DNA from 4 places in the Lysinibacillus sp. RS11 genome. Region 1 is predicted to be linked to each of the others. Evidence: riboswitches for the same ligand, from Rfam matches in the RefSeq annotation. Region 1 holds a riboswitch; each other region holds the start of a gene.
The links. Region 1 has a riboswitch for S-adenosylmethionine ahead of AB9L17_RS08395 (YezD family protein). Riboswitches for the same ligand answer to the same signal wherever they lie in the genome.

Region 1 (3,573 bases):
GACTAAAAAATTTGCGGAAATATTAAAAACCTGGTTGAAAGAACAAAATATGGAATAATTTTAGCTCATCACCGAAAGTTGTACCCAGTCGGAACGGAAATCAACTACATGTTATGGTGATGATCCAAAAATTTTGAGCTAACTTATAGAGAAGAGCAATATGCCCTATAAAAACAACATTGAAGCTTAACATAGCATTACGTTAAAATAGTATTTGTATATTTATCTTCATTCAACAGATGTTTTTTGTAGCGGAAGCAGAGCGTCAGCTACACATGTTTTCTGCGAGAAAGCGAAGCGTCAGCGGCAATTATGCCAGGCGAAATTGATTAGAAAAAGGTGAGTGTATGGGGACATTACGAGGTAAGACCGTACTCATTACAAGTGGGGGAACGCTTGAAAAATGGGATCGTGTGCGAGGGCATACGAATTTATCAAAAGGCTCGATGGGCTGTTATTTAGCTGAGGCGGCACTAGCGGCTGGAGCTAACGTCTTATATTTGCATGGTTATTTCGCACAACTTCCGACAAACAAAGATAAAATGCGTACCATTCGATTTGAAGGTATAGAGGATTTAGGCGAGAAAGTTCGACACGCTGTTCAACAAGAACAGGTGGATATCGTTATTATGGCGGCAGCTGGTTCAGATTGGCTCATTGACAAAGTATATGACCAATCCGGAAATTTAATGGAGGAAGCAGGTAAAATGCCATCTGACGAGCCACCTATCATTCACTTTAAAAAGGCACCTAAAGTATTAGGTCAGATAAAAGAGTGGCAACCGAATGTTACTTTAGTGGGCTTTAAGCTCGAGGCAACAGATGATGAGGAATTTTTACTATCCCGCGCACGTCTACGGATGGAATCGGCTAACGCTCAGTTTATGGTAGCAAATAGCTCGCAGTCATTATATGGTGGAGATGAGCCACATTGGATTGTACCGGCTAAAGGCGAACCAACAAAGGTAATGGGCAAGCAACAAACAGCGAAAGCATTAATAGATTTTTTACAAAATACGTAAAGTGAAAACTGTGTAGAGAAAAAGTGATCTGCACAGTTTTTTTGTTTTGTTTAAATTACTATTTAGTGAATATTTAAAAAGTAGTTGTATGCGTTAGGTTTGTGAAAATGCATTTCATTCTGTAATAAGTGAATGGTGGGAGTAATACTGCCTTTTAATACCGAATAAAATAACTTGTGTATGTTTAGCTTCAAGGAAAATAAACGTCTTCACTAAAATATTCGAACTTTACGTAATCCTTTTTACTTAATTACAAAGTATTCAACTAGGATTTGTAATGTTTATGTTGACAATAGTTTTTCTGAATTATAGAATTATTCCCAAGAAACATAATACTCTTATCAAGAGAGGTGGAGGGACTTGGCCCTATGAAGCCTCGGCAACCAATAGTGTAGGTGCCAAATCCAACAGGGCTATCTGAGAGATAAGGGGGCTATAAATCAATTTGATGCGTTGGCCTCTTATGTACAAAAAGTATGTAAAAAGAAGGGGTGTATCGGATGACTCAACAGGCAAAGATCGATGACAAAAAGCTAGAGGCAATTGCAAAGGCCATTCAGAATTTAGAATATGGAGAAGTGAACATTACGATTCAAGACGGTGTCATTGTTCAGATTAACAGACTCGAAAAGCAGAGATTTCCACAGAAAAAGTAAATAATAGGATGATAGTTGGCTAGATATTTGAAAGTCACAAAGAAAGCAGGGATTATTTTCTTTGCTTATTTGTGGCTTTTTTTTAGAAGTTAGCCAAAGGTGCTGGATTTAGAGGTTCTGCTGTGCTGGATTTCCGTTAAAATTGAACAATCTTCTTTTAAGACATTGACGTTAATAGCGTTTCAGAATATGGCTCAATCTTCTTACAAAAAACAGGATGGATCACGATGAACCAGCCTGTTTTCGGATGTAGTCAATTCTAATTGCTTATGAAGATAGTATCTTAGCTATAAAAACTTTTAGGGATTTCCCCAATATGTCTACGATGATAGAGTAGGGGCTCCTTTTGTGCATGATCAATTGCTAGGACCTGGCCAATAAATATCGTATGGTCTCCTGCATCGATTTGTCGAAAGGTTGTGCATTGTAAAGTGGCCACAGTATCGTGTAAAATCGGTAGACCGTGAACGGAAGTTGACCACTGTGCCTGAGCAAAACGATCTGGGATTTTACTTGAGAATAGTGTACATAAATGTTCTTGATTGCTCGCTAAAATATTCACAGCGAACTTTTCAGCTGCTGTAAAATATGGATGAAGCTGTGATTTTTTGTCGAGCGACCATAAAATAAGCAGTGGATCTATGGAAACTGACGCAAAGGAATTGACAGTTAAGCCAATAGGTTCATCAGCGTCATTACAAGCTGTGACAACCGTAACGCCTGTTGGATAATTACCCAATGCTAGTTTAAAAGCAGCTACTTTGTCTGTCATTCTAATCACCTCTTGTTATTTTATGTGAATATAACATCGATTTACCTAAAATGAAAAACTTTTTTCTTTGATGCTCAGCAAATAGTAATTTCCTTACTGAGCATCTTGAAATAGTTAGCATAAAATATAGCAACTTCTTAACAAATTGAATATTCTTAATTTTATTTTAAACCAACAAAACTAACAGGTAAAGTATATAATAGTGGGAGAAAAAAGGGGGGTAGTCATGACTTTATATTTTGACCATCTAGTTCATCAAGTTCCATCACCAGACAATGCAAAGGTTTTTTTAAACAAACGTAATATCCATACAGTTAACGGCGGTCAACACACAATGTGGGGGACATATAATGCGCTAAGCTACTTTGGATTAAACTATATTGAGCAAATAGCAATTTATGATCGTCATTTATTTGAAAATGCAGCGAAATTGCCTTATTCCCTACACTATACGTTTAAGCGGGCGCAGGAGCATTATGGATTTTCACGAATTGCATTACGTACAAAAAATATTGAAGAAGAGGGACAACGTTTGCGTGCACTTGGTTTTGAGGTGTATGGTCCTGATGCTTGCAGTCGAACAAGACCAGATGGCTCCGTCGTAGAATGGAAGCTATTGCATTTTGGGAAGTCAGGGCAGGCAATTGATTTTCCTTTTTTAATCGAGTGGGCTGCTGATGATGAGGACCGTTTTGCACAATTACAGGCAAGTGGAGCAATCCATCCAAAACAATCGATCACAATGGAATCGGTGCAATTTTATGTAAAGGATGTGCGAGCTACCGTGAAATTATGGCAGGAGGTATTGCAATTACCAGAGCCTGAGCAACATTCACAGTATATGTCCTTGCGCTTTCCGAATATTCGTTTAGATTTTTATGAAAAAGATGCTGCAACAGCGATGACACTTGGTCATTTAAGTGAGGGACCATTTGGGGTGACGCTTCAAGATCCTCATAAAATGAAAGAAACATTAGTATTTCCAGGAGCTTTTTATTGGATTAATCGTTGAAGTAGAAGTCAATAGATAACAAAACATCCAACATTAAAAAAGGAGCTGTTCAACAATCGAACAGCTCCTTTACGCTTATAATTTCACAACATTTGACGCCTGTGGTCCACG
Region 2 (3,573 bases), 2.2 Mb from region 1:
CATTTTCTTTACTGTCTGTTCCGTTTGTATCTTCTTTTTTACCAGCACCACAAGCAGCTAAAGCTAGTACCAATACTGATAAGAATAATCCTGCTAATAATTTCTTCATTTTATTACACTCCTTTAATCTTGTTTAAATATGTTAGTGGTATAAAACCAAAATAACCCTGTAATTCTTAGCGTTTATCGGTTTTCGTTGTAATCATATCGCCAATCCATTGAATGATAAATACAACTACTAAGATCAAAATAGTCGCCATTAATGTCACATCTTCATGATTACGTTGGAAACCGTCTAAGAAAGCTAAATTCCCCAGACCGCCTGCACCGATAATACCTGCCATCGCAGTATAACCAACAAGTGCTACGGCAGTAACTGTTATACCTGAAATAAGTGCTGGTAACGATTCTGGAATTAATACTTTCCAAATAATTGTTGACGTTTTAGCCCCCATTGAACGAGCTGCTTCAATAACACCCTTATCGATTTCACGTAATGCTATTAATACCATTCGTGCATAGAATGGTGCAGCACCAATAATTAATGCTGGTAAAGCTGCGTTCGCTCCGCGAATTGTGCCAAGTAAAAATTTCGTAAATGGAATTAACAAAATAATTAATACAATAAATGGAATAGAACGAAAAATGTTAACAATCGAATTTGTCAAAAAATTCACAATTTTATTTGCCCATAGTTGGGTTGGACTTGTTAAAAATAGTAAGATCCCAATTGCTAAGCCAAGTATAAATGTGATAACTGTAGAGATCGTTGTCATGTACAGTGTTTGATACGTAGCTTCCCACATTTTTTCCCAGTCGACATTCGGAAAGAGACTAGTTAGCATTTGCAATCACCTCCGTTTGTACTTCGACTGTATTTAAGTAGTTAAGTGCATCCCCAACATTATCCTTTGAGCCGTTTATTTGCACAATAAGTGTACCGTACGCACCATTTTTCGTTTGCGAAATATTACCATGTACAATGCTTACTTCCACATCAAACTGTTTCACAAGATGTGAAATGACAGGCTGCTCTGTTTTTTCTCCTACAAAGATCAGCTTTACAAGTTGTCCAGTAGGGTAATTTGCTTTAATTTGAGCCACAGTTTCCTGTGTTTCTTTCGTATCTGTAATTTGAGAAACGAATTTTTTCGTAATGGTAGCTTGCGGTGCTTGGAATACTTGTAATACCTCACCACGTTCTACAATTTCTCCGGCTTCCATAACCGCTACACGATGACAAATTTTGCGAATAACGTGCATTTCATGTGTAATTAATACGATCGTTAGACCTAATCGTTCATTAATATCGACAAGTAGATCAAGGATAGCATCTGTTGTCTCCGGATCGAGTGCAGATGTTGCCTCATCGCATAATAATACCTCTGGGTTATTAGCAAGCGCACGAGCAATACCTACACGTTGCTTTTGTCCCCCGGATAGCTGTGATGGATACGCCTTAGCACGCCCCCCCAAACCAACAAGTGTGATCAATTCATTCACTCGTGCTTCACGTTGTGCCTTTGGAACACCTGCGATTTCTAGTGGGAAAGCGATATTTTCCTCAACAGTTCTTGACCAAAGTAAATTAAAATGCTGGAAAATCATACTTACCTTTTGTCTAGCATCTCTGAGCTTTTGCCCCTTTATAGATGAAAATTCTTGATTGTTAACCGTCACCGTACCAGTTGTGGGCTTTTCTAAACCGTTTAATAAACGAATCATCGTACTTTTACCCGCGCCACTATAGCCGATAATGCCAAAAATTTCACCTTTATTGATAGAAAGATTGACGTCTTTGACTGCAGTTAATTCGCCATTCGCGGTTTTGTATTTTTTTGTAATATTCTGAAGTTGAATCATAGCGAATTCTCCTTTTCTCATATCAATTATGCCCCGGCATAATAGCGTCTTCCGCCGAAGGCATTGGGCCAACGTGATGTTGGTCACTCAGTCGTGTGTTGAAAGTAGTTAAAAAGACCCCTTCACTTATAGACAAGTAGAAGGGGTCACGTAATTATACGCTAAACCGTTCTCTCATCTTTCAAAGATAAACCTTTGAGTGATTTGGCACCTTTTCACTTTGTGATGGTTGCCGGGCTTCATAGGGCACTTCCCTCCGCCACTCTTTATAAGAGTTCGATATATTTATATTTTTTAGTATATTCGTACTTTATCACGCTATCAAAGTTCAGTCAATTGATTTTTTTAGCAATTCGTATAAAAATGGTACGGATTGAAACGCATATACCTTTTCTGTTACTTTTCCGCCATCACAGACGAGTAAACATGGTACACTTTCGATTTTATTATCAAAAGCTATGTGCTCTATAAAATTAATATTCGCTTTACCAACCTGTAGCTGCGGCAGCAATTGCTCGACAATCGTCATCATTTTCGATGCAACTGCACACGTTCCACACATAGGCGTATATAAATAAAAGGCAGCCTTTTCACCGGACTGTACAGCCGTATCCCACTGCTCTTTTGACCATTCTTCCATCTTTTCACGCAACCTTACAAAATATATTCATTATGGATTGAGAAGTGTGCACGCAGCAATATCATCGCTAACACCTTTCTCGGAGTTGTCTCAACTTCCTTATATGTCGGCATCGTACGTAAATGCTCAGCCTCTGGATAATGTCTGTCCATTAATGCCCGTAGCTTATCACCCGATGTATCTGCATCAAAAAATGTATATAGCTCACAGCCCTCATATGGATCGAGTAACTCTTCTAATTGATGCACACCAATTGTACCATTCGTACAAAGTATTATAACATCCTCACTTAAAATAGGTTTAATTTGAAGTTTATCCGAACGCCCTTCGACAATTAAGCATTTTCCCTCGAACATCACGCCACCCCCATTAGACATATCCCTTATAGCTCATTATATCCATTATGCTCTGTCGGTGATCATATAAGACACCCATTGATAAGGGACTACAACGGCTTTTGTCTCCCCAACTAAAGTGGAAAATGATCAAAGATAATAAAAAACGCCGGTGATTTCCGACGTTTTTTTATTAGGGCTTGTCTTATTCAGCAATCATTTCTTCGTATTGCTCAGCTGTCATAAGCTTTTCAACTTCTGATGCATCAGCAGGCTCTACAACGATCATCCATGCTTTTTCATATGGTGATTCATTAACGAATTCTGGGCTATCTTCTAAATCTGCATTTACTTCAACTACTGTACCTGAGATTGGTGCGTATAATTCAGAAACTGTTTTTACAGATTCTACACTACCGAATGGATCATCTGTTTTAATTTCGTCGCCAACTTGTGGAAGCTCAACGAAAACGATATCTCCAAGTTCAGATTGTGCGAAGTGAGAAATACCGATACGTACTTTACCATCTTCAAATTTTACCCATTCATGCTCTTCAGAGTAACGTAAGTCTTTTGGTGTGCTCATCAATAAACCCCTCCATAAAATATGTAGTATATTCACTTTCAGTTTGCCATACTTCACCTATAAAAACAAGGATAAATAGGGTTATTTCCAAGCTTGCTCAAAATCTGATTCTTTAAACCCTAAAGTAACTTTTTTCCCATCTGTTACGA
Region 3 (3,573 bases), 1.3 Mb from region 1:
AGTTGGTAACTCTCCAATTTTTGTGCAAGAGGCAAACCAAATAATCATAGAGTTGAACATAGCTCAGCTTGATGCATTAGAGGGTGTGCACGATATTTTTGTGCCAGGACCACAGGGGAAACGTGATCCAATTCAATTACAAGATGTATCGGATCGACTTGGCACAATTGGTATTCCACTAGACTTAGATAAAGTAAAAGGTATTGTGATTTCAGATATTTTAGATGCACCATCAACAATCGTTCCTGCTGATGAAGAAACAGATATTATGGCCAATCATTTATTAAACTTCCTACGTGAAGAAATTAAAGTAGGCCGTTTAACGAATAGTTTACGACCAATCCAATCAGGAGTAGGTTCAGTAGCAAATGCTGTATTATTTGGCTTTAAAGACTCTGAGTTTGAGAACTTGGAAATATATTCGGAAGTACTACAAGATGCGGTATTTGAATTAATAGATGCAGGTAAGGTAAACTTTGCATCTGCTACTTCTATTACTCTTTCCGAGGCAGTTGGAAACCGAGTGTATAGTAATTTCGAAAAATATACTGATAAATTAGTATTACGCCCGCAAGAAATTTCTAACCAACCAGAAATTATTCGCCGACTCGGGTTAATTTCTGTTAATACAGCGCTTGAAGTAGATATTTACGGGAATGTGAATTCTACGCATGTTTCTGGCACAAAGATGATGAATGGAATCGGCGGTTCTGGAGACTTTGCGCGTAATGCACGATTAGGTATTTTCGTCACAAAATCTTATGCGAAAGGCGGAAATATTTCTAGTATCGTCCCAATGGTATCGCATGTGGACCATACGGAGCATGATGTAGACGTAATCGTAACAGAGCAGGGAGTAGCAGATTTGCGAGGGCTTGCACCAAAAGAACGGGTTGCACTCATTATCGATAACTGTGCACATCCGGAATATCGTGAGCAATTACGGAAGTATTTTAACGATGCTAACGAAGCAACAGGTGGGCACCATACGCCACACAATCTAGAAAAAGCACTTTCATGGCATGTCAATTACGCAAAAAACGGGACGATGAAGGACCCTGCATTATCGAAATAATAAAATGAAGAAAGCCTTGAAGGACAGTTGACTTGTTCCTTCAAGGCTTTTAGTTGTTAAGAAGTATTGCGCGAAAAGCTAGGGACAAGCAAGGTCTCTGAGTGATCGGGTGGGGCCCCGAAGTAATCAGGAGAGCCGGCAAAGTGATCGTTTAAGACCCAGCCCGTAGCGGAAATCAAAGCCTTCTAATCGGGATGGATAAAAATGGTTAATCAACACACTTGTTTTTTCTTTTTCTTAAATGCAGAAGTCACTTTAGGCTCAGTTCCCTGAATTAATCTCTTTATATTTTCAATATGCAAAATGATTGCTATTGCAAAAAGTAGTAGGGCTATAATCGTTGGACCTACTCCAGGAATCCATAAATATGTTGCTGTACAAAAAACAAGATAAAATTCAAGTACACCGACAATTAAATAATTCGTCGCGAAAGATAAAATAACAAATAAAATGAGTGCAAATAAACCAATCTCCCAATCAACTGCTAGTAGGATCCCTATGATTGATGCAGTTCCTTTGCCGCCATTGAAGCCCATATGAAATGGAAAATTGTGACCTAGGATGACACCGGCAGCTATGATATAGGTTAAGAGCCAAACTTGTATTTCTGTTAAATTTGTTGCATCTGCTAGATAGAAATGGGCACCTATAATAGCTGCTACACCTTTACCGATATCGATAAGGGCGACTAATACGCCGTATTTCCATCCAAGGGAAAGTGTTGCATTGGAAGCACCAGCATTTCCATGACCAGCCTTTTTTAGATCGACCCCGGATAAGAACTGGGCGACTTTAGAGCCGTGAATACAGCCAATTAAATAACCAACAAGTAGAAAAATAATAACGGCTTTTACCATAAAACTCCTCCTTTCTAAATAAATACTAAAATAGTGTATGCGTTCGTAATACGTTCAGAAGCAGACAGAAGTTTCGGAAAAAATAAAATTTTAGTGTTGACAGAAAAAAAGTCTATGTTTATACTGTGTAACAACGATGGAAATTGAATCTCATACTCTTATCAAGAGCGGCGGAGGGATAGGCCCTATGATGCCCGGCAACCAGTAAGTGACGAACTTGCTAAGGTGCTAATTCCTACAGATTCTTACTTGGATCTGGCAGATAAGGGGAGGAAAACTTGCAACCGCAACCCTCTTCTTAGCTGAAGAGGGTTTTTGTTTTCTACTGAAAAATCCTCCTCATCTCCGGTGCCATCGTAAAAAAATAACCATTTGGAGGTATACAATGACAAATTTTAAACCAGAAACATTGCTGTTACACGGGGGCCAAGAGCCAGACCCTGTAACAGGATCTCGCACAGTACCCGTATATCGCTCAACGGCTTTCGTTTTTAAAGACACTGCTCATGCGCAACGTCTTTTTGCCTTAGAGGAAGCTGGCAATATTTACACTCGTATTACAAACCCAACTGTAGATGTTTTTGAAAAACGCGTCGCTTTATTAGAGGGCGGTACAGCAGCAGTAGCACTTTCATCTGGTGCAGCAGCTATCGCATTTTCCATTTTAAATCTTGCGGGTGCAGGTGATGAAATTGTCGCGGCGAGTTCTTTATATGGAGGTACTTATAATTTATTTGCCAATACACTACCAAACTACGGTATTAAAACAATTTTTGTAGACGAAACAAACCCTGAAAATTTCCAAGCAGCGATTACTGATAAAACAAAAGTGGTGTTCGCTGAAATTTATGGTAACCCAAGTTTAAAAGTGCTAGATATTGAAGCGGTAGCGAATATTGCACATGAAAACGGCTTGCCATTAATTATCGATAGTACATTTGCTTCACCATATGGCTCTACACCAATTGACTTCGGTGCAGATATCGTCGTTCATTCTGCAACAAAATGGATTGGCGGACATGGTACAACTTTAGGTGGCGTTGTAGTAGATGCAGGAAAGTTTGATTGGACTCGTGGGCGTTTCCCAGGCTTTACTGAGCCAGATGCTTCTTATCACGGTTTGCGTTATGGTATTGACACAGCAGAGGCTGCATTTGCCACAAAACTGCGTGTACAATTGCTACGCGACTTTGGACCAACGTTAAGTGCAGATGCAGCATTTAATTTATTACAAGGGTTAGAAACGCTTCATTTGCGTATTCCTAAACACAATGAAAATGCATTGGCAGTAGCTGAATATTTACGTAACCACCCATCTGTGGAATATGTAAATTACAATGGCTTAGAAGATTTCCCTACTCATGATTTAGCAAAAAAATATTTGAGAAATGGCTTCGGTTCAGTGCTTACATTCGGTATTAAAGGTGGACGTGAAGCAGGGCGTAAACTAATTGATAGTGTGAAATTATTCTCGCACGTAGCAAATGTAGGGGATGCCAAATCATTAATTATCCATCCAGCATCTACTACACATCAGCAACTATCAGCTGAAGAGTTAATCCAAACTGGTGTAACCGAGTCGCTCATTCGCCTATCAATCGGTTTAGAGGCAGTAGAGGATATCATTGCAGATTTAGAACA
Region 4 (3,573 bases), 2.0 Mb from region 1:
ATATCTATTCGAGATATCGGGAAAGTATTAGGGAATATAAGAATGCTCTTAATTCTCTTTATTACTGCAATTGGATATGGTGGCGCATTCGTTGTATACACCTATGTTTCTCCTATTTTAGAGCAGTATATGGGCTACTCACCTAAAGCAATTGTCGTAATCTTAGTTGTATATGGTATTTGTGTTGCCATCGGTAATACATTAGGTGGTCGTTTTGCGAATAATAACCCTTTACGTGCTATCTTTTTTATCTTTATAGGCTTAGCATTAGCACTACTCGGCATCAACTTCTTTTTAGAATCAACAATCGTTGGATTAATAATGGTCTTTATGATGGGGCTATTTATGTTTATGAATGTACCGGGATTACAGCTTTATGCCGTTCAGCTTTCAGAAAAATATATACCATCAGCTATTTCAATGGCTTCAGCATTAAATATTTCAGCCTTTAACATTGGTATTTTTCTAGGTTCGTACATTGGAGGAATCATTGTTCGCCACCAATCATTAGCTCATACTCCTATATATGGATTCGGCATGGTGATGATTGCCGCGGTTACTACGTTCCTATGGTTACTCTTTGATAGAAAGAAGCAATAGATCCCTTGCTATGTATTTATTAGAATAAAATGATGAAAGGAAGCTTTAACAATAGCCAGGGCTTCCTTTTGTTATTCATCCTATTTAAGGAACGTAGCATCAAAGTATGCCTTGAAATTTGGATACAGATAGTCTAATGACGCTTTAATATCGGCGTTATCATCAAATAAAACTTCATGTTCAATTTCATATATTGCACAAGTTTCTTCATCTGCATTGTCATTTAAATCAATGCAAAATATTTTTCCATACTCTTCATCCCATGAAAACGGAAGATATCCTAAACTACATAACGATGGATTATACATATCTCTAACGTTATTTAAAGGTTCATTAACACTTTGTTCCGGTATGACATCAAAATAATGATGATACGTTGAAATAAAGGCTTTATACCATTCAGGAAATGGAAGTCCGAACTCTTTTTCTAAAGCTTGAATATCATCTTCCGTTACTATAGAAGGGACCAGCTTCCATCTTGACCATTCTTCATCAGTATCTGCTAATTTCATCTCAACAGGAACATCCGGACGCATCCATCTGCAAAATCCATCTTCCGAAACCTGATTATAGTGCTCGTAGTAAACTTCAAAACCTTTTTTTATATATTCACGAATATTCATCTTTAAACCCCTTTTTATCTCAGAGTAAAATCTTTTCTCCCTAATCCCCTACAGTCCTAGGTTTTTCACATCAGTCACTAACACCTAAAACATTTTTATACATAAGATAGAGTATCAACTATAGGATAGGAGGAATTTAGTTGTATTACAATCCTTATCCGTATTTTGTCTACCCTAACTATTATCCAACATGGGCAATGGCCACTCAACAACCTTCAAGATATCTAGCAATGCCGACGAACCCAGCAAACAGCAATCCATTCCCACCCGTCAATATAAATAAATTGAAGACTTCTGCGAAACGAATTAAGGCCATTATGCAGCAAGCACAATTACTTACGGATAAAATTGACGAATCCGAGCAATTTGCCCATGATCTGATGAACGCAGCACAACTGTCAAATAAAACAGAAGTTGAAAAATTAATTGCGTCGACAGGTATTACCATCAAATTCGAAACTAACTATACACCAGATGGGATCCGTATAATATTTACTGACAGTGACTGTTGTAAGCTCACCTTAAATTTGACCTGGTGAGTTTCATCTAATCTATAAATTACCACAAATTGACACTCTGAAGGTTCTGGAAATTTTTTAACTATGTATCCCTATTGAACTTGTAAACTATAAATAAATATGCTAAAGTATTCGTAATCTATTTCTGAAAATTCTTATATTACTTTTTCTTATCAAGAGAGACGGAGGGATTGGCCCTATGATGTCTCAGCAACCAGCCTATAGGTATGGTGCTAATTCCAATTGGCGAAATCAGCCTTGAAGATGAGAAGACTTACTTAGTTGCTTTGCACAAGGGTCCTCTTTCTACAAGGAGGGCTCTTTTTTATATTCACTAGTAAGTAAAGTCTAAGCATCCAAAAATAATTACAAGAAAGCAGGAAAATATTATGACAAACGACCTTTTACAAGCACTTCAACTATTGAAATCGAAAGAATGGATAGATTTAACACATACATTTGGTCCTAATTCACCTCATTTCTTTATGTTTGATGATGCAAAATTTGAAACATTATTTTCCCATGAGGATGGTTTCTTTGCGCAACAATTCTCTTTCCCTGGGCAATATGGAACACATATCGATCCACCTATCCATTTTGTGCGAAATACACGCTTTTTAGAAGAATTGGCGTTAAAAGAACTTGTCCTACCACTAATCGTTATTGATCAATCTAAGGCAGCCGAATTGAATAACGATTACACATTAAGTATCCAAGATATTCTTGACTTTGAGGCTGAATATGGGGAAATTGAAGCGGGTACCTTTGTTGCGCTTCGTACTGATTGGAGTAAGCGTTGGCCAGATAAAGAGGCTTTCAGCAACAAAGATGCTGATGGTAATAATCATATTCCTGGCTGGGGATTAGAAGCGTTACAATTTTTATTCAACGAACGAAACGTTAGTGCGATTGGTCACGAAACTTTTGATACGGATTCAGCAGCTGATTTTCGTAAAAACGGTAAGTTAGATGGCGAATATTTTGTGCTTGAGCAAGATACTTACCAAATTGAACTTATGACAAACTTGGATAAGCTACCTCCTAAAGGTGCTGTTATTTTCAATATTGTACCAAAACCTGAAAAGGCCTCTGGATTCCCTGTGCGTTCATTTGCAATAGTGCCTTAAAAATAGCAATAGGTCTGAATCAAACCATGATAGGTATTGAATCAGACCCTTTTTATTTAGGTGAATTCCTTTTTTTAAAAATAAAATAAACGATCAAAATTATTATGATGAACAATGCTATAAGATACATACTGTAGCGGGATAAATATAACCCAACATAACGCCATTCCTCCCCAAGTACTTCTCCTAAGGTAATAAAAGTAAATGTCCATATAATTGCTCCCGTATAAGCAAAGAAAGCAAACTTTTTAAAAGGATAATTATTAATAGCCGCAATATATGCTGTTAGATGACGTACACCAGGAATAAAATATCCGACTACTAATAATATCGGTCCTATTTTTGCAAATAATTTTTTAGTAACGTCAATTTTCTGTTCAGTAATATGGATTTTTGGACCGTATTTTCGCAATAATGGTAGCCCGAATCTATAGCCTATATAGTAGCTTAAGGTAATTCCCCCTGCCGCACCTACCACAGCGCTGATTAGAGCTGGAATATGCGAGAGAGTTTCTCGATATACGCTATATCCTACATAGGTTAAAAATATCTCATCAGGAAGTGGCAGCCCGACAATCCCTCCAATTAGGATAAGAATAATGCCAAAATACCCGTAATGTTCAATAAGAGATTGCACATGATGCGCCATAAATCCATCCCACCTAAAGCATAATGATTTCTTTTCAATGTTAGCTTTATAATAAC

Region 2: it holds a riboswitch for S-adenosylmethionine, as region 1 does, so the genes downstream of both, AB9L17_RS20135 (methionine ABC transporter ATP-binding protein) here and AB9L17_RS08395 (YezD family protein) in region 1, are expected to answer to the same signal.
Region 3: it holds a riboswitch for S-adenosylmethionine, as region 1 does, so the genes downstream of both, AB9L17_RS01980 (O-acetylhomoserine aminocarboxypropyltransferase/cysteine synthase family protein) here and AB9L17_RS08395 (YezD family protein) in region 1, are expected to answer to the same signal.
Region 4: it holds a riboswitch for S-adenosylmethionine, as region 1 does, so the genes downstream of both, AB9L17_RS23675 (cyclase family protein) here and AB9L17_RS08395 (YezD family protein) in region 1, are expected to answer to the same signal.

What each region holds. Positions count from the first base shown of each region.
Region 1 is NZ_CP168124.1:1,694,090-1,697,662, forward strand. It holds gene AB9L17_RS08385 (LysR family transcriptional regulator) at 1-58, shown strand, start outside; gene AB9L17_RS08390 (phosphopantothenoylcysteine decarboxylase) at 348-1,022, shown strand; SAM riboswitch class I at 1,358-1,453, shown strand; gene AB9L17_RS08395 (YezD family protein) at 1,523-1,678, shown strand; gene AB9L17_RS08400 (flavin reductase family protein) at 1,962-2,450, opposite strand; gene AB9L17_RS08405 (VOC family protein) at 2,677-3,462, shown strand; gene AB9L17_RS08410 (cold-shock protein) at 3,538-3,573, opposite strand, start outside.
Region 2 is NZ_CP168124.1:3,899,267-3,902,839, forward strand. It holds gene AB9L17_RS20125 (MetQ/NlpA family ABC transporter substrate-binding protein) at 1-109, opposite strand, end outside; gene AB9L17_RS20130 (methionine ABC transporter permease) at 177-845, opposite strand; gene AB9L17_RS20135 (methionine ABC transporter ATP-binding protein) at 835-1,863, opposite strand; SAM riboswitch class I at 2,035-2,138, opposite strand; gene AB9L17_RS20140 (thioredoxin family protein) at 2,192-2,503, opposite strand; gene AB9L17_RS20145 (hypothetical protein) at 2,518-2,859, opposite strand; gene gcvH (glycine cleavage system protein GcvH) at 3,044-3,424, opposite strand; gene AB9L17_RS20155 (arsenate reductase family protein) at 3,506-3,573, opposite strand, start outside.
Region 3 is NZ_CP168124.1:374,694-378,266, forward strand. It holds gene AB9L17_RS01970 (succinate CoA transferase) at 1-1,075, shown strand, start outside; gene AB9L17_RS01975 (glycerol-3-phosphate acyltransferase) at 1,288-1,932, opposite strand; SAM riboswitch class I at 2,088-2,201, shown strand; gene AB9L17_RS01980 (O-acetylhomoserine aminocarboxypropyltransferase/cysteine synthase family protein) at 2,318-3,573, shown strand, end outside.
Region 4 is NZ_CP168124.1:4,585,974-4,589,546, forward strand. It holds partial or broken gene AB9L17_RS23660 (MFS transporter) at 1-600, shown strand, start outside; gene AB9L17_RS23665 (SMI1/KNR4 family protein) at 681-1,223, opposite strand; gene AB9L17_RS23670 (hypothetical protein) at 1,364-1,762, shown strand; SAM riboswitch class I at 1,909-2,012, shown strand; gene AB9L17_RS23675 (cyclase family protein) at 2,131-2,868, shown strand; gene AB9L17_RS23680 (DedA family protein) at 2,921-3,517, opposite strand.